Regions from separate parts of the Massilia sp. BHUDP2 genome, predicted to be linked through region 1. Evidence: predicted binding sites of a transcription regulator. Region 1 holds the regulator's gene; each other region holds the start of a gene.
The links. The regulator sigma-54, encoded in region 1, starts transcription at its own class of promoters, with help from an activator protein. The targets are predictions, from matches to a motif close to TGGCANGNAANCTGCTTT.
Positions count from the first base shown of each region.

Region 2: the regulator sigma-54 is predicted to act here: its motif matches at 2,554-2,571, upstream of ACK6C6_RS08275 (PEP-CTERM sorting domain-containing protein).
Region 3: the regulator sigma-54 is predicted to act here: its motif matches at 5,054-5,071, upstream of prpB (methylisocitrate lyase).

Region 1 covers NZ_JBJUVW010000003.1:231,253-238,917, forward strand. The annotation lists gene ACK6C6_RS17805 (PTS sugar transporter subunit IIA) at 1-159, shown strand, start outside; gene hprK (HPr(Ser) kinase/phosphatase) at 212-1,147, shown strand; gene rapZ (RNase adapter RapZ) at 1,186-2,064, shown strand; gene ACK6C6_RS17820 (enoyl-CoA hydratase/isomerase family protein) at 2,185-3,270, opposite strand; gene hpf (ribosome hibernation-promoting factor, HPF/YfiA family) at 3,413-3,766, opposite strand; gene ACK6C6_RS17830 (RNA polymerase factor sigma-54) at 3,825-5,300, opposite strand; gene lptB (LPS export ABC transporter ATP-binding protein) at 5,316-6,095, opposite strand; gene lptA (lipopolysaccharide transport periplasmic protein LptA) at 6,104-6,661, opposite strand; gene lptC (LPS export ABC transporter periplasmic protein LptC) at 6,697-7,299, opposite strand; gene ACK6C6_RS17850 (KdsC family phosphatase) at 7,328-7,665, opposite strand, start outside.
Region 2 covers NZ_JBJUVW010000001.1:1,820,317-1,827,981, forward strand. The annotation lists gene ACK6C6_RS08250 (HNH endonuclease) at 1-731, shown strand, start outside; gene ACK6C6_RS08255 (HNH endonuclease) at 672-1,055, opposite strand; gene ACK6C6_RS08260 (HNH endonuclease) at 1,096-1,761, opposite strand; gene ACK6C6_RS08265 (hypothetical protein) at 1,810-1,953, opposite strand; gene ACK6C6_RS08270 (hypothetical protein) at 1,950-2,321, opposite strand; gene ACK6C6_RS08275 (PEP-CTERM sorting domain-containing protein) at 2,607-3,236, shown strand; gene ACK6C6_RS08280 (hypothetical protein) at 3,392-3,709, opposite strand; gene ACK6C6_RS08285 (hypothetical protein) at 3,706-4,209, opposite strand; gene ACK6C6_RS08290 (hypothetical protein) at 4,206-4,406, opposite strand; gene ACK6C6_RS08295 (hypothetical protein) at 4,403-4,642, opposite strand; gene ACK6C6_RS08300 (recombination protein NinG) at 4,639-5,277, opposite strand; gene ACK6C6_RS08305 (phosphoadenosine phosphosulfate reductase family protein) at 5,274-6,119, opposite strand; gene ACK6C6_RS08310 (ATP-binding protein) at 6,116-6,937, opposite strand; gene ACK6C6_RS08315 (hypothetical protein) at 6,934-7,665, opposite strand, start outside.
Region 3 covers NZ_JBJUVW010000002.1:1,071,566-1,079,230, forward strand. The annotation lists gene prpF (2-methylaconitate cis-trans isomerase PrpF) at 1-192, opposite strand, end outside; gene acnD (Fe/S-dependent 2-methylisocitrate dehydratase AcnD) at 318-2,924, opposite strand; gene prpC (2-methylcitrate synthase) at 2,933-4,093, opposite strand; gene prpB (methylisocitrate lyase) at 4,117-5,007, opposite strand; gene ACK6C6_RS15465 (cation acetate symporter) at 5,215-6,876, opposite strand; gene ACK6C6_RS15470 (DUF485 domain-containing protein) at 6,873-7,217, opposite strand; gene prpR (propionate catabolism operon regulatory protein PrpR) at 7,379-7,665, shown strand, end outside.

The DNA.
Region 1 (7,665 bases):
CCGGACCACGTGACCCAGCAGCACCTCGAAATCCTGTCGGAAATCGCCGAGCTGTTCTCGGACGAAGCCGTGCGCAACGCGCTGGCCACCGATCCGGATCCGAAGTCGGTCCACGAACGCATCATCAACTGGCAACCGAGCTTGCAGGCCTTGGGCTGATTTGTATTAGACTGTCCGTGCGGCAATTGGCCGCGCATCCGACGATATGCCCATGCTGCAGACTCCGCTGACCATCCAGCGTTTGTACGATGACAACCGCGACAGCCTCCAGTTGGGCTGGTTCGCGGGTTTCCCCGGCGGCGAGCGGCAGATCGCGGGCGACGCGGCCTCGGCCGCCGACCAGGTCGGCCACCTGAATTTGATTCACCCGGGCCGGATCCAGGTGTTCGGACACCAGGAACTGAACTATTACCACCGCCTGAAATCCAGCTCGCGCACCCACGTGATCGGTGAGCTGATCGGTGGTGGCCCGCCGGCCCTGATCATCGCCCAGGGTCTGGAAACCCCGCCCGACATCCTGGCCATTTGCGACGAGCAGAACATTCCCCTGTTCTCGACCCCGCTACCGGCGGCGCAGGTGATCGACTTCCTGCGCGTGTATTTATCCAAGAAGCTGGCGCAGCGCGTCATCATGCACGGCGTGTTCATGGACGTGCTGGGCGTGGGCGTCTTGATCACCGGCGACTCGGGCCTGGGCAAGAGCGAGCTGGGCCTGGAACTGATCTCGCGTTCGCACGGCCTGGTAGCCGACGACGCGGTGGAATTCTCGCGCATCGCGCCGAACATGATCGAAGGCCGCTGCCCACCGCTGCTGCAGAACCTGCTGGAAGTGCGCGGCCTGGGCCTGCTGGACATCAAGGCGATTTTTGGTGAGACCGCGGTGCGCCGCAAGATGCGCCTCAAGCTCATCGTCCACCTGGTCAAGCGCGGCGCGCTCGACGAAGAGGTCGAGCGCCTGCCTTTCCACCACCCGACCGAGGACGTGCTGGGCCTGCCGATCCGCAAGGTGGTCATTCCGGTGGCGGCCGGCCGCAACATCGCGGTGCTGCTCGAGGCCGCCGTGCGCAACACCATCCTGCAGCTGCGCGGCATCGATACGCTGCAGGAGTTCATGGAGCGCCAGCGCCAGGCCATGAGCGCCGACTGAGGTACGATCACTTCGCCATTTGGGGTATCATCCCAAGCATGCACATCGTCCTCATTACCGGTATTTCCGGCTCGGGCAAGTCGGTTGCCCTGAATGTCATGGAAGACGCAGGCTACTACTGCGTCGACAACCTGCCGCCGGCCCTGCTGCCGGCCCTGGTGTATGCGGTCAGTGAAAAAGGCACGGAGAAAATCGCCGTCGCTGTCGATGCGCGCAGTGCCGAATCGCTGGTCGAACTGCCGGTGAGCGTGCGCCACCTGAAAGAGGAAGGCCACAACGTCAAGGTGATGTTCCTGACCTCGAGCACGCACTCGCTGGTGGCGCGTTTCTCCGAGACGCGGCGCAGCCACCCGCTGTCGCACGAGCTGCGCCCGGGCGAGAATCCGGCCTCGCGCCGCACCCTGATCGAATGCATCGCCGAGGAGCGCGAGCGCCTGTCGGCGATCGAGAACCTGGGCCACGTGATCGACACCTCGGAACTGTCCGCCAACAAGCTGCGCGCCTGGGTCAAGGAACTGGCCGACCTCGAGCATGCCCCGCTGACCCTGTTCTTCGAATCCTTCGCTTTCAAAGTGGGGGTGCCGCTGGATGCCGACTTCGTGTTCGACGTGCGCGCGGTTCCCAATCCCTACTACGACCTGGCGCTGCGCCCGCTCACGGGCAAGGACGCGCCGGTGATCGCCTTCCTCGACGCCCAGCCGAGCGCGGTGGAGATGCTGGAAGATATCCGCGCTTTTGTTGCAAAGTGGCTGCCCTCGTTCAAAACGGACAACCGGTCCTACCTCACCGTGGCGGTGGGCTGTACCGGCGGGCAGCACCGTTCGGTCTACATGGCGGAAAGGCTGGGGGCCTACTTTGGGCAGACGGAGCGGGTGATCATTCGTCACCGCGAGCAGCCGAAGCACGCGTCCCATTAAACCGTAGGGTGGTCGGCTCTGCCGACCGCGCGTTCAACTCCGGGATAAATTGATGCGACGTCGCAGCGCAAGGGCTGTTTGAACGCGCGGACGGCGAAGCCGTCCACCCTACGAGAAACGTCAGGACAGGTGGCGCAGCGGGTGTGCGTAATCAGGCCACACCGGCTCGAAGAAGCGCGCCACCATCTCGGGCTTCACCTCCTCCAGCGTCGGCGGATTCCACTTCGGCTGGTTGTCCTTGTCGATCACCAGCGCCCGCACGCCTTCCAGCACTTCGCCGTGCTCGAAATTGCGGCGCACCAGGTTGCGCTCCATGCGCAGGCAGTCCGCCACGTCCAGCGAGGCGCCGCGCAGCAGCAGTTCGTGGGTCACGCACATCATCAGGGGCGAGCGCTGGCGCATCGCCTTCAGCGCCTTCTGCGCGAACGGGTTCTCGTCACGACCCAGCGAAGCCATGATCATCGCCACATTGGCGGCGCCGAAGTGCGCATCGATCACGCCGCGCTGCGCCTGCAGTTCGCTCGGCCCCAGTTGGCCCGCGAATTGCGCCGCATAGCTGCGGATCGCCGCCGGCAGCTGCGCGCCCGGGGTCGTCTCGACCAGCGCCATCAGGCCGGCCAGTTCCGCGCCCGGCACGTACACGTCCGCCAACCCCACATACAGCGCATCGGCCGCGCCGATGGTCAGGCCGGTCAGGCCCAGGTACTGGCCCAGCTGGCCCGGCGCATGCGACAGGAAGTGGCTGCCGCCCACGTCCGGGAACAGGCCGATGTTCACCTCGGGCATCGCCATCTTGGTGCGGTCGGTCACGATGCGCAGGCCGCAGCTAGGTCCGCCCTGGGCGATGCCCATGCCGCCGCCCATCACCACGCCATCCATCACGGCGATGTAGGGCTTCGGGTAGAAATGAATGAGGTGGTTCAGCGCGTATTCTTCGGTGAAGAAGTCTTCCAGCAGCGCGCTGCCGCCCATGGGGCCGACGTGGCCCATCTCGTGGAAGAAGCGGATGTCGCCGCCGGCGCACAAGGCCTTCTCGCTGCTGCTGGTGATGACCACCGCGTCGATGCCTGCGTCATCCTTCCATTGCAGCAGGATGGCGCTCAGGGCGCGCACCATGTCGAGCGAGAGGGAGTTCAGCGCCTTCGGCCGGTCGAGCGTGATGACGCCGGTGCGGTTGGCAACGCGGGTCAGGACGGTATCGGTCATGATGGTATTCTGTGATCGAAAAGACATGCATTCTACAGAACATTTGTACAAACGGAAGCGTGGAAAAGTAACAGGTATTGTACAAAAGCAAAAAGGGCGTCCCCTCAGACGCCCTTGCTGTGTTTGCGGCTACCCGTATCAGTTACGCGGCAGCGGCTTCTCCGTTGTCCGGAAGGCGCTTGTGCGCCACGTGGTTATGATTTTGCAGCATGGATTTGTGTTTCAGAACCTGCCTGTCCAACCTGTCCATCAAGGTGTCGATGGCCGCATACAGATCTTGCGCAGCACTCGCCACATGCAGAATTTTGCCCGATACCTGTAGGTTGATCTCGGCCTTTTGCCGTTTTTCTTTTTCAGTGAGGTTATCGATGGCGAGGAACACGTGGGTGTCGATCACGTGGTCGAAATGGCGGGTGATGCGCTCGAGCTTATTCTGAACGTATTCACGGATGGCGGGGGTGACTTCGAGATGGTGGCCGCTGATTGTGAGGTTCATACACACTCCTTTGGGAAGGTGCCCTGCCCGCGCCACAAGGTGAGAGTGGGCAGGTGCTTTACAGGGATTTGCGGAGGCTGACGGGCGGAATCTTGAGCGCTTCGCGGTATTTGGCAACCGTCCTGCGCGCAATGACCATACCTTGTTCCCCGAGCATCTCCGCGATCTTGCTGTCGGATAGAGGATTCCTAGGGTCTTCTGCTCCTGTCAATTGCGCAATAAGCGCGCGGATCGCCGTCGAGGAGGCTTCTCCCCCCGCTTCGGTGGCGACGTGGCTTCCGAAGAAGTACTTCAGCTCGAACATGCCGTGCGGGGTCAGCATGTATTTCTGCGTGGTTACACGCGAGATCGTGCTCTCGTGTAGGCCTAGTGTATCAGCTATCTCACGCAAAACAAGAGGGCGCATGGCAACCGCGCCGTGGCTGAAAAAGTTGCGCTGGCGCTCGACGATTGCCTCGGCAACACGCAGGATCGTGTCGAAGCGCTGGCGCATGTTCTTGATGAGCCACTTGGCTTCCTGCAATTGCGCGCCCATCTGGCTTTCGCTTCTACCCTGCTTGAGCAGGTTCGCGTACAGGCTGTTCACGCGCAGCTTCGGCATCACTTCCGGGTTCAGCGAGACGGCCCAGCCGTCCTTGGCGCGGCGCACGATCACGTCCGGCACCACGTAGTCGGACGTGCCCGAGCCGAAGGCGGCGCCCGGGTGCGGATTGCATTGGCGGACCACGGCCTGCACCTCGCGCAGGTCTTCGTCGTCGCAGTCGAGCGCCTTTTTCAGCTTGGTGTATTCGCGCTGCGCGAACCAGGTCAGGTAGCCTTCGACGATCTTCAAGGCAAGGCGCCGCGTCACCAGGGGCACGCCCGGCATGCGGCGGATCTGCAGGGCCAGGCATTCGGCCGCGCTGCGCGCGCCCACGCCCACCGGGTCCAGGCTCTGCACCAGCGCCAGCGCGCAGCGCAGCTCGTCCATCTCGATCTCGAGTTCTGCCGGCAGGCGCGCATGGATGTCGTCGAGCGGCTCTTCCAGGTAGCCGTTGTCGTCGAGCGCATCGATCACCAGCTCGGCCAGCGCGCGATCGCGCAGGCTGCAGCCGGTCAGGCGGATCTGTTCCGTCAGGTGTTCGCGCAGCGTGATGCCGTCGGCTTCCAGCTGCGGACGGCCGTCCTCGTCGTCGCTGCTGCGCGCGCCGCCGCCTTCACCGCCCCAATCCGCATCCGCCTCGCCACGCTCCCCATGGTCTTCGCCATCCGTGCCCTCGGGCTCGGCCTTCGCGCCCTCCTGCCCTTCCTGCCCCGGCTGGGGCGCCGGCGCTTCGCCATTCGCCGGCGCGGTATTGATCGCGCCGTCCGCCAGAAGCCGCACCGAGCGGTCGAGCGGATCGTCGAGCCGTTCGAGCAGCGGGTTGTCGTGCAGGATCTGCTCGATCTCCTGGTGCAGTTCGAGCGTGGAGAGCTGCAGCAGGCGGATCGACTGCTGCAGCTGCGGCGTGAGCGCCAGGTGCTGCGAAGTGCGTAGCTGGAGAGACTGTTTCATGCCTGGTGCTCTTGATTACATCCTGAAGTGCTCGCCGAGGTACACGCGCCGTACGGATTCGTTGGCGATGATGTCGTCAGGGCGGCCCGAGGCCAGCACCGCCCCCTGGTTGATGATGTAGGCGCGGTCGCAAATGCCGAGCGTCTCGCGCACGTTGTGATCGGTGATCAGGACGCCGATGTTGCGCTCCTTCAGGAAGCGCACGATGCGCTGGATCTCGATCACCGCGATCGGATCGACGCCGGCGAAGGGTTCGTCGAGCAGCACGAAGCGCGGGTTGGTCGCGAGCGCGCGCGCGATCTCGACGCGGCGCCGTTCGCCGCCCGACAGCGACAGCGCCGGGTTCTCGCGCAGCTTCTCGATCTGCAGTTCGGCCAGCAGGGTGTCGAGGCGCTCGTTGATCTGGTCGCGGGTGAGCGGCTTGCCGTCCACGCGCTGCAGTTCCAGCACGGCGCGGATGTTCTCCTCCACCGTCAGCTTGCGGAACACCGAGGCTTCCTGCGGCAGGTAGGACAGGCCCAGCACCGCACGGCGGTGGATCGGCAGGCTCGAGATGTCGGTGCCGTTGATGTCGATGGTGCCGGCGTCCGAGGGCACCAGGCCGACGATCATGTAGAAGGAGGTGGTCTTGCCGGCGCCGTTGGGGCCGAGCAGGCCCACCACTTCGCCGCACTCGACCTGCAGCGACACGTCGCGCACCACCAAGCGCTTGCCGTAGCTCTTCTGCAGGCCCTTGACGATCAGGGTGCTGCAGCCTTCGACCGCGGTGGCCGCTGCGTCCGTACTTGCGCTCATGGCTGCCGTCATTGCTTTGCACCTTCGGCTGGCGCCGTGGTACGGCGCGGCGCGATGATCAGGGTACCGCGGCCGCCGCCCACCTTGCTCTGGCCGGTGGGATCGTTGCGCACCTGCGCGACCTCGCGGCGGTTGTCGTAGGAGATGAAGGGGCCCTTGATCTCGTTGGTCATGCGGCCGCCCTCCAGCTCGCGCACCTCGGCGCTGGTGAACAGCTTGACCAGTTCGGCGCGCTCGTCGTATTCGATGCGCTGGGCCTGGCCCTCGACCCACAGGTCGGGACCGCCGTCGCGCTTCTGGCGGAAGGTCGCCAGCTTGCCGTTGTTGGCGGTCAGGGTCACGCTCATGTAGCCCTCCGGCGTTTCCTTCACCAGGGCGCGGTCGGACTTCAGCACCAGGGTGCCGCGCGTGAGCACGACGTTGCCGGTCAGGATGCGGGTCTGCGTGACCTCGTCGACGTCGAGGGAATCGAAGTTGATCACGGCCTGCTTGAGCGAATCGGCACGCTCCGCCGAGGCGCCGAAGGCGGCCAGGCTGAGGAATACGGCAGCGATGATTTTTTTCATGTTCTTGCTTTGTCCTGGGTTGACGCGGCGCGGCCCTACTGCCGCTGCGCGCGTGGCGGATAGACGATCTGGCCGCGGCTGGCCAGGTGCAGCTTCTGGGTCGCGTTGTTGGCCACCATGCCGGTGCCGGTCACGGTGGCGGCCCCCAGCTGCATCTCGATCGCTTGGTCTGTCTTGAGGATTTCTTCGTCGGGCAGCACGGTCAGCGCCTGCGTCTGCACGCGCAGCGCTTCGCTGGTCGGCGTGGCCGGGCGCTGGATGTCGACGTTGCCGAGCAGTTCGACGCGGTGCTCTTCATGGTAGAGCTGGGCGCGGTTGGCGACGATGGTCATGCGCGGCCGGCCGGGCGTCATGCCCTGCATCACCGGCGCCTCGACCTGGGACACGTCGTTCAGCGGCGTATGCGCCAGGCGCTTGCCCGACACCACGTAGCTCGGCTTGCCCTCTTCCGTCATGCGCACGAAGGAGAAGTTCTCGACGATGTAGTCCGGCTCGTCCCCCGGTCCGCCGAGGCGGGCGCCGGCGTCCTCCTGCTCCATCACCTGCACCAGCCAGAAGCTGCCGAAGGCGCAGAAGGTCGCGATCATCATGATCGTCAGGAGCTTCCAGCGGTGGGCGGTGCGCTTGTAGGTGACCATGTCGTGTCCCGTGTCCGATATCGCCGTGTTACGCGAAATACGGCGCCAGCGCCTGTTCGTAGGTGCCCTGCGCGCGCATGACGAGATCGCAGACCTCGCGCACCGCGCCGCGCCCGCCAGCATTCTTCGTGACGTAGTGGGCGCGGTGCTGCACTTCCGGGTGGCCCGAGGGCACGGTGACGGCGAAGCCGACGCGGGTGAACAGCGGCAGGTCGATCACGTCATCGCCGATGTAGCCGCATTCTTCCGGCGTGACGCCGGTGGCGGCGAGCAGCTCGGCGAAGCCGACGCGCTTGTCGTGGATGCCCTGGTAGACGTGCGCGATGCCCAGATCACTGGCGCGCTTGACCACGATCGGCGACTTGC
Region 2 (7,665 bases), on a different contig from region 1:
AGACTGCCGCTGTGAACAACGCTCCTAAGCCTGGCACCCACACTGGAGGCTGGGCAACCACAGGCTACTGTGCTACAGCTGAATATTTTCCTGCCCCATGCCCACGTACCGCAGCCCACCTTTATTCGAATCCAGTTATCAGCTCAGCCCTAGCTTCAGCGATTCCTAAGCTGATAACGACTGCAGGTACAACTTCTTATACATACGCTTGCGCGATTTCAGATCAGGCAGGCAACGCATTACTGGCAGAGCTGGGCTTCAACCCATCCACTGGAGTTGTTGCACCATACTTGAATACAGCGGGTGCTGTAGTGCCACCCGCTACATCTGCGGCGGCCTTAGTCCAGATTCGTATAGGTCAACAGCAATTCCGACAAAACGTTCTTGCCGCGTGTGGGGACACATGTGGCGTTTTGAATATCGCATTCCCTGCCTTGCTTCGTGCTTCTCACATAAAACCTTGGGCCGTCTCAACCAATGCTGAGAGACTTACTCCAGACAACGGAATCGCTTTGAGTGCCCACGTGGATGTGCTTTTCGACCGCGGTCTCATTTCTTTTGAAACTACTGGTGCAATGCGAATTTCTAGTTTGTTGCCAAAGACCGTGGGTGCATCTCTGGGACTAACTAACGCAGCTGGAAACCCAGTTGCAGGGCTAAACCAAGCATTGTTATCCCAGCAGCGTCTCGCATTCCTCAAGTATCATCGGGATAACGTCTTCATTCCGTAAGTCGAGCGAGACAGGCCAGCCGTCCGGGCCAATTGCCACGGTCGACCGCCTCCGCTTCCCCTGCTCAGCCTCCGTTTTGACGAGGTGACAGGGGTTGCAGATCGCTTCCAAATTGGATGGGTGATCGGTCTTGGCGCGGGGCCACTGAAGGGCTGCAGCCTTGGCCTTGCTTACGATGTGGTCAACAGCGTGAGCGAGCGAGGTGCGGCCGGCGCGCTGGCAGGTCTGACATAGACCGCAGTCGCGCTTCATCACCTCGTTGCGCACCTTGACCCAGGCACTGTCGTAGCCGCGCTCGTGTCGGCTCTTTGTGCCCCAAGCCATCCCGACTCCCTTGTTTCACAGGTTTCGGGCTATTGTGCTGCTATAGCAAGAAGCCCTTGTCCTGCATGTATTCAACCGGATGCTTTGCACCCTTGCGCAGGTTGCAGATTGCCCGCAAGAGCTGCATGTTGGCGTCAATATTGGCCCCGCCTAGAGCGAGAGGCATTATGTGATCTAAATGGTACTCATCACCAAGACTCTCACCACAACACGCGCAACGACCACGCTGCAAGGCAAGGAGTCTTTGGACGATGTCTCGAGAAAGCCTTCCCTTGCTAACCGCCAGCTGTGCGCGCCTGCGGATCAATGAGGACCGCGTGAACCAAGGATTGGCCGCTCGCCATGCCTCCTCGGCGGCCTTCTGCCTATCTGGATGCTTCGCCCGCCATGCAGCAGTAGCAGCGCGCATACGCTCCGGGTTCGCAGCCCGCCACTCTGCGCGCTTTGCTTTTGCCTTCTCGTGATTGTCGTAGTACCACTGCTTATTGCGCTCCCGGTGATACTCGACGTTTGCAGCTCGAGCCTCTCTCTTTTTGGCGTTGATCTCGTCCTTGTTCTTCTTGTGGAATTGAACGCCAGCCGCCCGACGACACACTTTGCAGTTTGCCCGTCGAAACCCGGGTGAATGAATGCCGAACTCGGAAATGTCCTTCTCGACACCGCAATCAACGCAAACCTTGCGGCCTTGGTCATCTGCTTTGCTCATTTCACCCTCACTGACTCGTGACGAGAGCCGTCACTCAACAGTAAAAGTTTACTGTCCAACGGTAGAGAAAAAAAGAAAATTCGGCGCCCGCCCAGCGCCTCGCTTACGCTCTACGGTACCGGTAGCAACGGGCAGGGCGGACAGGCGCGGGCCGACGGTCTGCAGCCGGGACTTGAGGGTGGTGAGCTTCATGGCTTCTCCAGCAGCAGCTTCACCGCCTCATCAATCGGAAGGCGGCAAGGGTTGAATCCCTGGTCCTGAAGCATCTCGCCGATCCGCTCAGCCCTGGCCAGCTGCTCGCACAGCGACTCAAGCCGGGTCGCGTCATCCACCGTGGCGATCATCGCCGGGCGCATGCCGGTGACAGCGCGGACAATGACGCCCCGATAAACCTCAGCCTCGGGGCTCATGGCTTGGCGTCGATGATTGACTGCTCGCGGCATACCTGCACCAAGATGCGCAGCCACAGCACTTCCGCTTCGACGCTCATGGCAGACCTCAGAATAAAAAAGCCCCAGCTGTTGCGAGCCGGGGCGAAGATGCTGATTGATCGTCAGCATTGGAGACACTGCAGTAAAAAGCCGCCAGCGCAGGGGCCTGCGTGGCGGCTAAACGACCAGCTATGCCAACACCACTGGTCGAGCTTCGATTGTAACTGGGGAGCTAACTAATTAGCAATACGATAAGGTGTAATGCGGCGCGCATAGAAAAGCGTCGGCAGCCTTTACATGGGCAACGTGGCGCGCACTTGGCCTGTGCCCATCCCTATGATTTTGCAGGAATATTACTTGCTGGCACGCTGATTGCTCTAGCAGCTGGCATCCAACTTATATTTAGGGATAGACATGAAAAAACTAATCGCTCTTGCAGCAGCAGCTCTGCTCTCGGCTAATGCCTCAGCTGGTTATGTCCAGTTTAATCTAGGCGGTCCCGTGTCAGGCTTCATTGTCATGCACGAGGACGACCAATCCATCGCCGACTTTCAGATAAGGCAGGATGTGCCGAATCCATTCTTCCCCTTCCTACAAGGCCTGTATCCTGCGCAGCAAGGGGAGGGCAGCACCATAATCGCAGCTACGACCACATATTTTAAGCAGAATGGACCAACGAATTTCTCTGTGACCAGCGACTTCGGCAGTGATCAGTTCACCGACCTGCGCGTCACTTTCTCGCGAGGCACCGGAGGGAGCTTCAACTACATGGCGACCTACGAGAATTCGATTTATATGTGCTGGGACGAGACCGGTTGCAGATTCAGAAACTTTTCCGGGATCCACTACGGTACCGCATCAAGAGGCGAGATTAGCAAAGACCTGATTGCTTATCTCGATTCAATGGGCGGGTACACCGAGGGGGTCTATCGCACTGTGCCAACCTATATTGGCCCAGGTCGCGTTCCCGAGCCAGGCAGCTTCGCCCTGCTAGCGATCGGCGCCCTGGGTGTCGCCGGCCTGCGTCGTCGCAAGCCGCAGTAATAAGCAAAAAGCCCGCTGACCTTTCGGCGCGGGCTTTACTCTAGAGAAGCCGCGGGCTCCCTTCAGGGAACCGCCGCACGTCTTTCTAGACGGAATTAAGTTGTGACTAGGAATGTACCGCTGAGTTTTCCTGTTGTCAAGAAATTTGGAGCGCTTTAGGCGGCTCCTGACTCGGCTGCAACACGCACGATGAGCCGACGCAGGGTCGCGTACGTATCCTGCGTGTTCTCCTCTTCGCCGTAAAGACCCCAGTGCACGGCCACGCGGGAGGGCTCAAGCGAGAACGTCATCATCATCTTTTCGGCCAGGTCGAGCGCGTCGCCGTTGTCGTCCCAAGGATTCCACCTGGCGTTGTTATCGTAGCGGGTGAACCCGTTCTCCTGATCCCACTTCACCTGAATCCCGCCCGCTTCCGCTGCGCGCTGCAGGTAATGGCGCACCGTGTCATTTGGCACCGGCTTTTGACTGATCATCTTGCCCTCTTGGTATTGTCGATCTCATATTCTATCGCCTCCTGCGCGTTGGCCAACAGGATATCGAAGTGCGCCTTCCGCACCTTCTGCCTGAGCATGCGCAAGATGACCGGCCACCGCCAGTTGTTCACGTAGTGCATGCGCAGCAGGGACCGCTGGGTGCCGCGCAGCTTCCAGAGGTTCCGCTCGATCAGCAGCGCATCGTTCTCGTCGATCTTGCGGCGCTCGTCGCTGCTGTCCTGATCACCCAGGGCAGCGCGGCGCAGTCGGTCGCATATGGCCCCGGTCTGGCTGGAGGCGACGCGGCTGTGCATTGGGGCAGTCGTCCAGCGGCTCCAGTTGATCAGGCGCGACTCGATGGCGCGCTGCTCTTGCACAGCCGACGCAGGGCGAGGGCAATTCACCGGCTGGAAATGGGTCACCTCGCGGTAGTCGTCTTCCCGGCGCGTGGGCATGCCCGGGCGCCAGCTCAGGGTAATCGTTGCGCGGCGTTCGGTCATAGCTCTCCTGTCAAATCTCGAAGCGCCGCGAGGAACCGGGCGCTTCCGTCTTCTATCGTGTCGCAGCTGCATACCTGGGCGCCGGTGAGGGCGTTGAGGCGAGCGCGGAACAGGGCCGGGTTCCTGCAGGCCAAATCCTGAGCGATCTCGGGCATGTGCTCGCCGATCCAGGCATGAAGTCGTTCGCTGTTCGTCATGGCAGGAACTTCCCTTGCAGTCTGAGTGCAGCCAGCGTCTTTGGCCCAACGACGAAAGTTTGCCCCTGTAGGACCAGCACTCGATTCTCAGCACCGAAGAAGTCGAGCATCCAGCGATCGACCGAGGCGGCGAACTCGGGCGTCACGATCTGACGCACACTCTCGCTCAGGCGCATCTTGGGCACATCGTCAAGCATCGGGTTCACGATCACCGGCATTCCATACAAGGAGTTCACGCCGCCTCCCTCTTCAGTTCGCGCAGCTTCGCGCGATAGGTCTCTTTGATCCGCACCAGCTCTGCAATCGTCAGATCCCGGCTCGGCGGCGCGTACTCGAGCGCTTCCAGCTCGGCGACGTACTGCTCGCCATAGCGCCCCACCAGGCCGGCCCGGTACTTGGCGCGGGTCGTGCCGCCCGGCTTGTTGCAGCCCTTCCGCTGCTTGTGCACGTTGCGCTCATCGAAGCGCAAGTGCGAAGCGTGGCCGCGGCTGATGTAATGGCCGGCATCCCAGCCGCCGCCAACGAGCGAGCCTTCGCCGGCGGCCTGGAAGGAGCCGCAGCAAATGCAGGGCTGATTCCGGTCCCGCTCTCTGATGTACTCGTTGAAGGCCTCTTGCGCCTCGGCGACGTACTGAGGGCGGCGCTTGAACTTGGCCAGCTTCGCCTTGGTCTCGGCGCGGTCGGCGGCGGCGAGCTTGGCGGCCAGGCGCTTCCGCTCCGCTACCGCGTGCACTTCAGCGCATTCCGGGCCGCAGACCTTGTGCATCATGCTCCGCGGCTGGAAGCGGTTACCGCAGCCCTTGACGGCGCACTTGCGCGTTCTCGGGCCCGGCTTGAGGGTGCTGGCGCGGGCGATGGGGGAGCGGTTCATGCGGCGACTCCAGTGATTTGCTCCAGCGAGCGACGGACGCCATTCTTCGGCATCATCATTACCTGGCCGGTGCTGCGCTCCAGGCCGGCGTACTTGCGGTAGATGCCCGGGTCGTTGACGAGCTCGGGGCGAGTGGTAGCCAGGGTGGCGGCGGTCTTGAGGTCTTCGTCGGTGGCGTAGATGCAAAAGACACATGAGAAGCGCCGCATACCCAAGGCGTAGATCACGTGCGGCTTTTGGCCGGCGGCAGCGATGGCGGCGAACACATCGGCCTCCGACCAGGCGTGAATGGGCAGCCAGTCATACCACTCGCGGCCAGCCTTGCTATTCCCGGCGTGTAGCTTGAACGTCGCCAGCCTGGCGCGGTTCGCCGACTCCTCGGCGCGCATCCCCATGCAGTTGACAATCAGGCCCCAGGCTGGGTGCCCGGCCTCCTTGCGCGCCCGGGTAATTTCGCGGATCGTCCGCTCAATCGGGCCCCGCTTTAGATCGCTGGTGCATTGACGCTGCTGCGGTGACGGGAACATGCCGCGTTCCTCGATCATCTCCAGCAGGGTCCGGCGCGCCCGGCAGACGTGGATCGGCTCGCCGGCCGTAGTGGCGAGGATGTGCTCATACGCCCCAGCCCATTCGACAGCGCCCAGGTCGGCGTGCACGATCGCCAACTGGTCAGCTGGGACATGCTGGCGCAGCAGTAGGTACATCGCCTGGGAATCCTTGCCGCCGCTATGGTTCACGACGAACAGGGCGCCGCGCTCGATCAGCAGGGCGACGGGTGCAGGGATCGGCGCCGGCCGCTCATCGCCCAGGTCGAGCTCCAGCGTCATCAGGTCGCGCTTCATCGCACCACCTGCAGCGCAGGCTGATTGACGCCAGCGCGCCGCTGATCCGCCCACCGGAAGTCGCACACGAAGGCGTTCTCGTACAGGCGGCTGTGCACGCGCTCGCCCACGTAGCGCGCCAGGTTGTCGAACGGCTGGTTGCTGATCACGATGACCGGCTTGGCCTCGTTGTAGCGGCGGTTGATGATCTCGGTGAGCAGGAGGTTGGCGTTGTCCGTGTTCCGGATGGCGTCGATCTCGTCGAGGATCAGGATGTCGTACTGAGCGAAGCGCATGATCTCGCCTTCCTCGCTTTTGCCCTCGCGGCCGTAGCTGGCCTGAATCTCGCTGATCATGCCGGCGGCGGTGATGTAGCGGACCGAGCGCGAGGCCTTGGAGATCAGCGACTGACCCAGCTGGCAGGCGAGCAAGGTCTTGCCGGTGCCGGTGATGCCCACCAGGATCAGCGCCGCCCAGGCCGGCTCACGCAGGATGAAGTCGCGGTACTGCTGCGCGGTACGCAGGACGATGCGCTGCTCGTCGGTGCTGGCGACGAAGCGCTGGCCGACGTACTTCGCCGGGATGGTCGCGGTGGCCATCAAGTCCGCGGCGCGGGTCTGCAGCCACAGTGCACGGGTCTCGGCGGCCATCGCCATCTCGAGGCATCGCGGGCAGCTCCAGGCGGCGCCGGCGCGGGTCAGGACTTCCGCCGGGCCGTGCTGCGGGCATTCGCCGGCGACCATCGCCAGCTTCGCACCGAATTGCGCGCCAATTGCGGCCCAATCGGAGCCAAGCGGCGACAGTGCGCCGCTAACGGTTTGCAGGTTGTCGTCGCTCATATCTCGAGATCCTCGTCAGGGCCCGGCATGGTGATGCCGTGGCGTTGTCGGCTGGCTTCCGCTGCAGCCTGGTCGCCGGAGCGGTCCAGGTGCGAGAAGTGGAACTTTTCGTTGACCGGCGCGGAACCCCGCCCAGCAGGGGCTGCGGCGCCGGGGTTGAGCAGCTTGTCGACGATCGGCGCGAGGTAGTTCGGCGGGATCGTGCCGGTCGGCTTGTGCTCGCGAGCCATGCGCACCGCTTCGGTCAAGGTCTCGACCTGTACGCCGGCGTCGGCCCAGGCGATCACGGTCGGATGGGTCGACAGAGCCGAGACGCCGAGCGGGCGCAGGGCCAGGGTCAGCACCAAGGCCGGGTCTTGCGGATCAGGCAGGGCTTGAGCAGGCGGCAGCGGAGCGGCCGTTGGGCTGGCAAGGTCGTCAGGCTGGGCGACGACTTCGACGGGCGCGCTCGCGCCGGTGTTGTTGTTGTTGGGGGTATCAGGTTTCGGAGAATCAGGAATCGGAGAATCAGCCGGATTGCCACCATCCTTACCCGGTGCTTGCACAGTGTTTGCACCGTGCCCGTCCGGTGCAGGGATGAGACTAGCCTTTTCGTCCCTGTGCGGATTTTGATGCTTCCTGAATGCGAGCACCTGAATAAACCGGGCGCCATCAACCTCATATCGTTTCAGGAAGCCGGAAGCCTGCAGTTCGTCCAGTGCCGCATCAACGTCCACGCTGTCGGCGGG
Region 3 (7,665 bases), on a different contig from region 1:
GGCGCCGCCCATGCCGTCGATCTGCTTGCCGTAGGGGTCGGGGCTGCCGATCACGCGCAACAGCAGCGCGTCGCGCGCCGGACCGGGCACGCGCGCGGCTTCGGGAAGGTCTTGCAGGCGGAAGAACACGCCTTTGCTGGTGCCGCCACGCATATAAGTGGCGGGGATTTTGATTTGGGGGGTGTGTGGCATAGGTACCCTTAACGGATGCTCAAATGATCGTCGACCGCGTGGGCGGGAAACCCGCCCACCCTACGAGAATCGATACCCGTAGGGTGGGCAGGTTCCCTGCCCACGCGGTCAAATCATGTTTGCGGTTATGCGGCTGCTTTTGGAGCAGACGATTCCAGGAAATCCTGCGCGAAGCGCTGCAGCACCCCGCCCGCCTCGTAGATCGCCACTTCCTCGGCGGTGTCGAGGCGGCAGGTCACCGGGACCTCGACGCGCTCGCCGTTCTTGCGGTGGATCACCAAGGTCAGGTCGGTGCGCGGGGTACGCGCACCTAGCACGTCGAAGGTCTCGGTGCCGTCGATGCCGAGCGTCAGGCGGTTCACGCCCGGCTTGAACTCGAGCGGCAGCACGCCCATGCCGACCAGGTTGGTGCGGTGGATGCGCTCGAAGCCTTCGGCCACGATCGCTTCCACGCCCGCCAGGCGCACGCCCTTGGCCGCCCAGTCGCGCGACGAGCCCTGGCCGTAGTCGGCGCCGGCGATCACGATCAGGGGCTGCTTGCGCTCCATGTAGGTCTCGATCGCTTCCCACATACGCGTCACGGTGCCTTCCGGCTCGATGCGCGCCAGCGAACCGGCCTTCACGTTGCCCATTGCGTCACGGACCATCTCGTTCTTCAGCGTCGGGTTGGCGAAGGTGGCGCGCTGCGCGGTCAGGTGGTCGCCGCGGTGGGTGGCGTAGGAATTGAAGTCTTCTTCCGGCAGGCCCATCTTCGCCAGGTATTCGCCGGCGGCCGAATCCAGCAGGATCGCGTTCGACGGCGACAGGTGGTCGGTGGTGATGTTGTCGCCCAGGACCGCCAGCGGACGCATGCCGGCCAAGCTGCGCTCGCCGGCCAATGCGCCTTCCCAGTACGGCGGACGGCGGATGTAGGTGCTCTGCGGGCGCCAGTCGTACAGCGGGCTCACCTTTTCGCCGTCGTCCACGACGCGCGCGAACATCGGCGTGTAGACCTTGCGGAACTGCTCCGGCTTGACGGCCTGCGCCACCACGGCGTCGATCTCGTCGTCCGACGGCCACAAATCGGCCAGGCGGATTTCCTTGCCGGAAGCGTCCACGCCCAGCACGTCCTTCTCGATGTCGAAGCGGATGCTGCCGGCGATCGCATAAGCCACCACCAGCGCCGGCGAAGCCAGGAAGGCCTGCTTGGCGTAGGGGTGGATACGGCCGTCGAAGTTGCGGTTACCCGACAGGACGGCGGTCGCATACAGGTCGCGTTCGATGATCTCCTGCTGAATTAGCGGATCCAGCGCGCCGCTCATGCCGTTGCAGGTGGTGCAGGCAAAGGCGACCACGCCGAAGCCCAGCTTTTCCAGCTCCGGCATCAGGCCGGCCTCTTCCAGGTACAGGGCCACGGCCTTGGAACCCGGCGCCAGCGAGCTCTTGACCCAAGGCTTGCGCATCAATCCCGCGCGGTTGGCGTTGCGGGCGATCAGGCCGGCCGCGATCATGTTGCGCGGGTTGTTGGTGTTGGTGCAGCTGGTGATCGCCGCGATGATCACGGCGCCGTCCGGCATCAGGCCCGGCTCGTTCTCGACCTTGGCGGCGATGCCGCGCTCGGCCAGTTCCGAGGTCGGCACGCGCTTGTGCGGGTTCGACGGACCGGCGATGTTGCGCACCACGGACGACAAATCGAAGGACAGCACGCGCTCGTACTGGGCGGTCTTGAGGCTGTCGGCCCACAGGCCGGCTTCCTTCGCATAGGCCTCGACCAGCTGCACGGTCTCTTCCTCGCGGCCGGTCAGGCGCAGGTACTTGATGGTCTGCTCGTCGATGTAGAACATCGCGGCGGTGGCGCCGAATTCCGGCGCCATGTTCGAGATGGTGGCGCGGTCGCCCAGGGTCAGGCTGGACGCGCCTTCGCCATAGAACTCGAGGTAGGCCGAGACCACTTTCGACTTGCGCAGGAACTCGGTCAGCGCCAGCACGATGTCGGTGGCGGTGATGCCGGGCTGCGGCTTGCCGGTCAGCTCGACGCCGACGATGTCGGGCAGGCGCATGTACGAGGCGCGGCCCAGCATGACGCTCTCGGCTTCCAGGCCGCCCACGCCGATGGCGATCACGCCCAGGGCGTCGACCATCGGGGTGTGCGAGTCGGTGCCGACCAGGGTGTCCGGATAGGCCACGCCGGCTTCGCTCTGGATCACCGGCGACATGCGCTCGAGGTTGATCTGGTGCAGGATGCCGTTACCCGGCGGGATCACGTCGACGTTCTGGAAGGCCTTCTTGGTCCACTCGATGAAGTGGAAGCGGTCTTCGTTGCGGCGGTCCTCGATGGCGCGGTTCTTGGCGAAGGCGTCCGGGTCGAAGCCGCCGCACTCGACGGCCAGCGAATGGTCCACGACCAGCTGGGTCGGGACCACCGGATTGACCATGGCGGGGTCGCCGCCCTGCTCCGCGATGGCGTCGCGCAGGCCGGCCAGGTCGACCAGCGCAGTCTGGCCCAGGATGTCGTGGCAGACCACGCGCGCCGGGAACCAGGGGAAGTCGAGGTCGCGCTTGCGTTCGATGATCTGCTTGAGGGCATCTAGCATGCTGGCCGGGTCGCAGCGGCGGACCAGGTTTTCGGCCAGCACGCGCGAGGTGTAGGGCAGCGTGTCATAGGCGCCGGGCTGGATGGCCTCGACCGCGGCGCGCGTGTCGAAGTAGTCCAGCGAGGTGCCCGGGAGGGGTTTGCGGTGATTGGTGTTCATGATCCAGCTTACTTTCGATCCGCGATCGGCACGAACTGCAGGTCTTCCGGACCCACGTAATTCGCGCTCGGGCGGATGATCTTGTTGTCGATGCGCTGCTCGATGATGTGCGCGGCCCAGCCGGAGGTGCGCGAGATGACGAACAGCGGCGTGAACATGGCGGTCGGCACGCCCATCATGTGGTACGAGACAGCCGAGAACCAGTCCAGGTTCGGGAACATCTTCTTGACTTCCCACATCACCGATTCCAGGCGCTCGGCGATATCGAACATCTTCATCGAGCCGGCTTCCTGCGACAGCGTACGCGCCACTTCCTTGATCACCACGTTGCGCGGGTCGCTGATGGTGTAGACCGGGTGGCCGAAGCCGATCACGACTTCCTTGTTGGCCACGCGGTTGCGGATGTCGGCCTCGGCTTCGTCGGCGTTCTCGTAGCGCTTCTGGATCTCCAGCGCGACTTCGTTGGCGCCGCCGTGCTTCGGGCCGCGCAGGGCGCCGATCGCACCGGTGATGGCCGAGTGGATGTCGGAACCGGTGCCGGCGATCACGCGCGAGGTGAAGGTCGAGGCGTTGAACTCGTGCTCGGCGTACAGGATCAGCGAGGTGTGCATCGCGCGCACCCAGGAGTCACGCGGCTTTTCGCCGTGCAGCAGGTGCAGGAAGTGGCCGCCGATCGAATCGTCGTCGGTTTCCACGTCGATGCGCTTGCCGCTATGGCTGAAGTGGTACCAGTACAGCAGCATCGAGCCGAAGGAGGCCATCAGGCGGTCGGCGATGTCGCGCGCGCCCGGGACGTTGTGGTCGTCCTTTTCCGGCAGCGTGCAGCCCAGCACCGACACGCCGGTACGCATCACGTCCATCGGATGGGCGCCGGCCGGCAGCGCTTCCAGCGCGCTCTTGACCGCCTGCGGCAGGCCGCGCAACGACTTCAGCTTGGCCTTGTAGCCCTTCAGTTCCGCCTGGGTCGGCAGCTTGCCGTGCACCAGCAGGTAGGCAATCTCTTCGAATTCGCAGGTGGTGGCGACGTCCAGGATGTCGTAGCCGCGGTAGTGGAGGTCGTTGCCGGTCTTGCCGACCGAGCACAGCGCGGTATTGCCGGCGGCAACGCCGGACAGGGCCACCGATTTCTTCGGCTTGAACGTTGGGGTCTCGTTGTTCTGGGTGCTCATGCGTGGAATCTCCTGAGGCTGAATTATTTGGTCTTCTTCTGGGCGAACAGCGCGTCCAGTTTCTGTTCGTAGCTGTGGTAGTCGATGCGGTCGTACAGTTCGGCGCGGGTCTGCATCGTGTCCAGCACGTTCTGCTGGGTGCCGTCGCGGCGGATCGCGTTGTAGACATTCTCGGCCGCCTTGTTCATGGCGCGGAAAGCCGACAGCGGGTACAGGGCGATGCTGACATTCGCGCTGCGCAGTTCGTCCAGCGTGAACAGCGGGGTCGCGCCGAACTCGGTGATGTTGGCCAGCACCGGCACCTTCACGGCATCGGCGAACTGTTTATACATCTCCAGGCTGGTCATGGCTTCGGGGAAGATCATGTCGGCGCCGGCTTCCACGCAGGCAATAGCGCGCTCGATGGCGGCGTCCAGGCCTTCCACGGCCAGCGCATCGGTACGCGCCATGATCACGAAGTCCTCATCGGTACGCGCGTCGGCGGCGGCCTTGACGCGGTCGACCATCTCGTCCTTGCTGACGATTTCCTTGCCCGGACGGTGGCCGCAGCGCTTGGCGCCGACCTGGTCCTCGATGTGGCAGGCGGCGGCGCCGGCCTTGATGAGCGAGCGCACGGTGCGCGCGACGTTGAAGGCCGAGGCGCCGAAACCGGTGTCGATGTCGACCAGCAGCGGCAGGTCGCATACGTCGGTGATGCGGCGCACGTCGATCAGGACGTCTTCCAGGCCCGAGATACCGAGGTCCGGCAGGCCCAGGGAGCCGGCGGCGACGCCGCCGCCCGACAGGTAGATGGCGCGGTAGCCGGCGCGCTTGGCCAGCAGCGCGTGGTTGGCGTTGATGGCGCCGATGACCTGCAGCGGGGATTCTTCCTGGACGGCCTTGCGGAACGCGGCGCCGGCGGAGTGGTGGCTCATGCCTTTAAACCTTTCGAATGATGCGTTGATCGAATACCCACTTGCCAATGCAAGTGGCGTGCCAGTCCGACATTCCTTATGGATCAAGGACTTGGCGCAGCTTCCACAGCTCATTTGTTTCAACGAAACGAAACATGAAACGCAAAATGAAACATTGTAGCAACAAAAAAACCCCGCCGCAGCGGGGTTTGGTCCAGGCGCAGGCGCTTAGTGTGCGCTTGCCGCCGCCGCACCAATCCCGGTTTCCGAACGCACTTCCTGCGCTTCGAAGCCGGCCTTGTCGATCGCGGCGCGCGGGCTCTTGTCGGTCACCGAGAAGAACCAGATGCCGAAGAAGCCGACCGCCATCGAGAAGATCGCCGGTGAGGTGTAGGGGAAGATCGCGGTGGCGTTGCCGAGCACGTCGACCCACACCGACTTCGACACCAGGGTCAGCACGACCGCGGTGGCCAGGCCCAGGAAGCCGCCCACGGTGGCGCCGCGGGTGGTGCAATCCTTCCATAGCACCGACATGAACAGCACCGGGAAGTTGGCCGAGGCCGCGATGGCGAAGGCCAGCGACACCATGAAGGCGACGTTCTGCTTTTCGAACGCGATCCCGAGCAGCACCGCGATCACGCCGAGCGCAATGGTGGTGATCTTCGAGACCTTCAGTTCGTCGGCGCTGTTGGCCTTGCCCTTCTTGAACACGGTGGCGTACAGATCGTGCGACACCGCCGAGGCGCCCGACAGGGTCAGGCCGGCCACCACCGCCAGGATGGTCGCGAAGGCCACCGCCGAGATGAAGCCCAGGAAGATGTCGCCGCCCACGGCATTGGCCAGGTGCACCGCCGCCATGTTGTTGCCGCCCAGGAGCTTGCCGGCCGCATCCTTGAAGGCCGGGTTGGTGCCGACCAGCACAATCGCGCCGAAACCGATGATGAAGGTGAGGATGTAGAAGTAGCCGATCCAGGTGGTGGCCCACAGCACCGACTTGCGCGCCTCTTTCGCGCTCGGGACGGTAAAGAAGCGCATCAGGATGTGCGGCAGGCCGGCGGTGCCGAACATCAGCGCCATGCCGAAGGAGATCGCCGAGATCGGGTCTTTCAGGAAGGTGCCCGGGCCCATGATGGAATCGCCCTTGGCGTGCACCTCGGTGGCGGCCGAGAACAGCTGTTCCGGGCTGAAGTTGTACTGCGCCAGCACCGCGAAGGCCATGTAGGAAGCGCCCGACAGCAGCAGCACCGCCTTGATGATCTGCACCCAGGTGGTCGCGGTCATGCCGCCGAACAGCACGTAGACCATCATCAGGACGCCGACGATGACGACGGCGATCCAGTATTCCAGGCCGAACAGCAGCTTGATCAGCTGGCCGGCGCCGACCATCTGCGCGATCAGGTAGAAAGCTACCACCACCAGGGTGCCGGAAGCCGCGAACACGCGGATCGGCTTCTGATGGAAGCGGTAGGCGGCCACGTCGGCGAAGGTGTAGCGGCCCAGGTTGCGCAGGCGCTCGGCCATCAGGAAGGTGATGACCGGCCAGCCGACCAGGAAGCCGATCGCGTAGATCAGGCCGTCGAAGCCGTCCAGGAACACGGCGGCAGAAATGCCGAGGAAGCTTGCCGCCGACATGAAGTCGCCGGCGATCGCCAGGCCGTTCTGGAAGCCGGAAATGCCGCCGCCGGCGGTGTAGAAGTCGGAGGCCGAGCGGGTCTTGGCGGCGGCCCACTTGGTGATGAACAGGGTCGCCACCACGAACAGCGCGAACATGCTGATCGCGGTCCAGTTGGTGGCCTGCTTGGTGGCCTGGCCGAGGTCGGGCGCGGCCAGGGCGGCGCCGCTGGCGAGCAGCAGCGCAGCTGCGACGGAAGAACGGTTCAGGGCCTTCATGCCGCCACCTTCTTTCCGCTGCCGCTGCCGTTGCCGCCGGCCACGTTAGCCTTGATGGCGTCGGTCAGCTGGTCGTACTCGCTGTTGGCGCGGCGCACGTAGATGGCGGTGACCACGATGGTGAACAGGATCACGAACAGGCCCAGGGGAATGCCCCAGGTCATGACGCCGTCGCCGATGCGGCTACCCATGAATTCCTTGTCGAAGGCGCAGAGCAGGGTGAAGCCGTAGTACACGACCATCATGCTCCAGGTGAGGATCCAGCCGAAGCGCGAACGCTTCGTGACCAGCTTGCGATAGTTGGGGTCGGCTTTGACCCGCCGAACGATGTCTTGATCCACTTGTGTCTCCTGTTATCTATTCTGGTGATGCCTGGTATTCAGGGCTGGATCCAATCCTACGGGTGCGCCCTTACCTCATTCTTACGCTGGCTTACGCGTAACTGACAGCGGCTGCCCCTGCAAGTTCAAGACAGGCGCATGGAATCGGCTACACTTGCCGCATGAGTCCATCCACACGCAGCCACAGCGACGGCGGCGACAAGCCGGTCATCTGGACCGTATCGGTATCGCGCCTGTCCGACCTGTTCCGCGACATTACCCTCGAGTACGACCACCTGGCGACGATCGAACCGGTCCACCTCGGCTTCGACGAAGCCGCGCGCACGCTGCGCGAGCGCCTCGCGACCGAGCGTTGCGACGTGGTGATCGCCGCCGGTTCGAACGCCGCCTACCTCAAGGGCCGGATCTCGGTGCCGGTGGTGGTGGCCAAGGCCAGCGGCTTCGACGT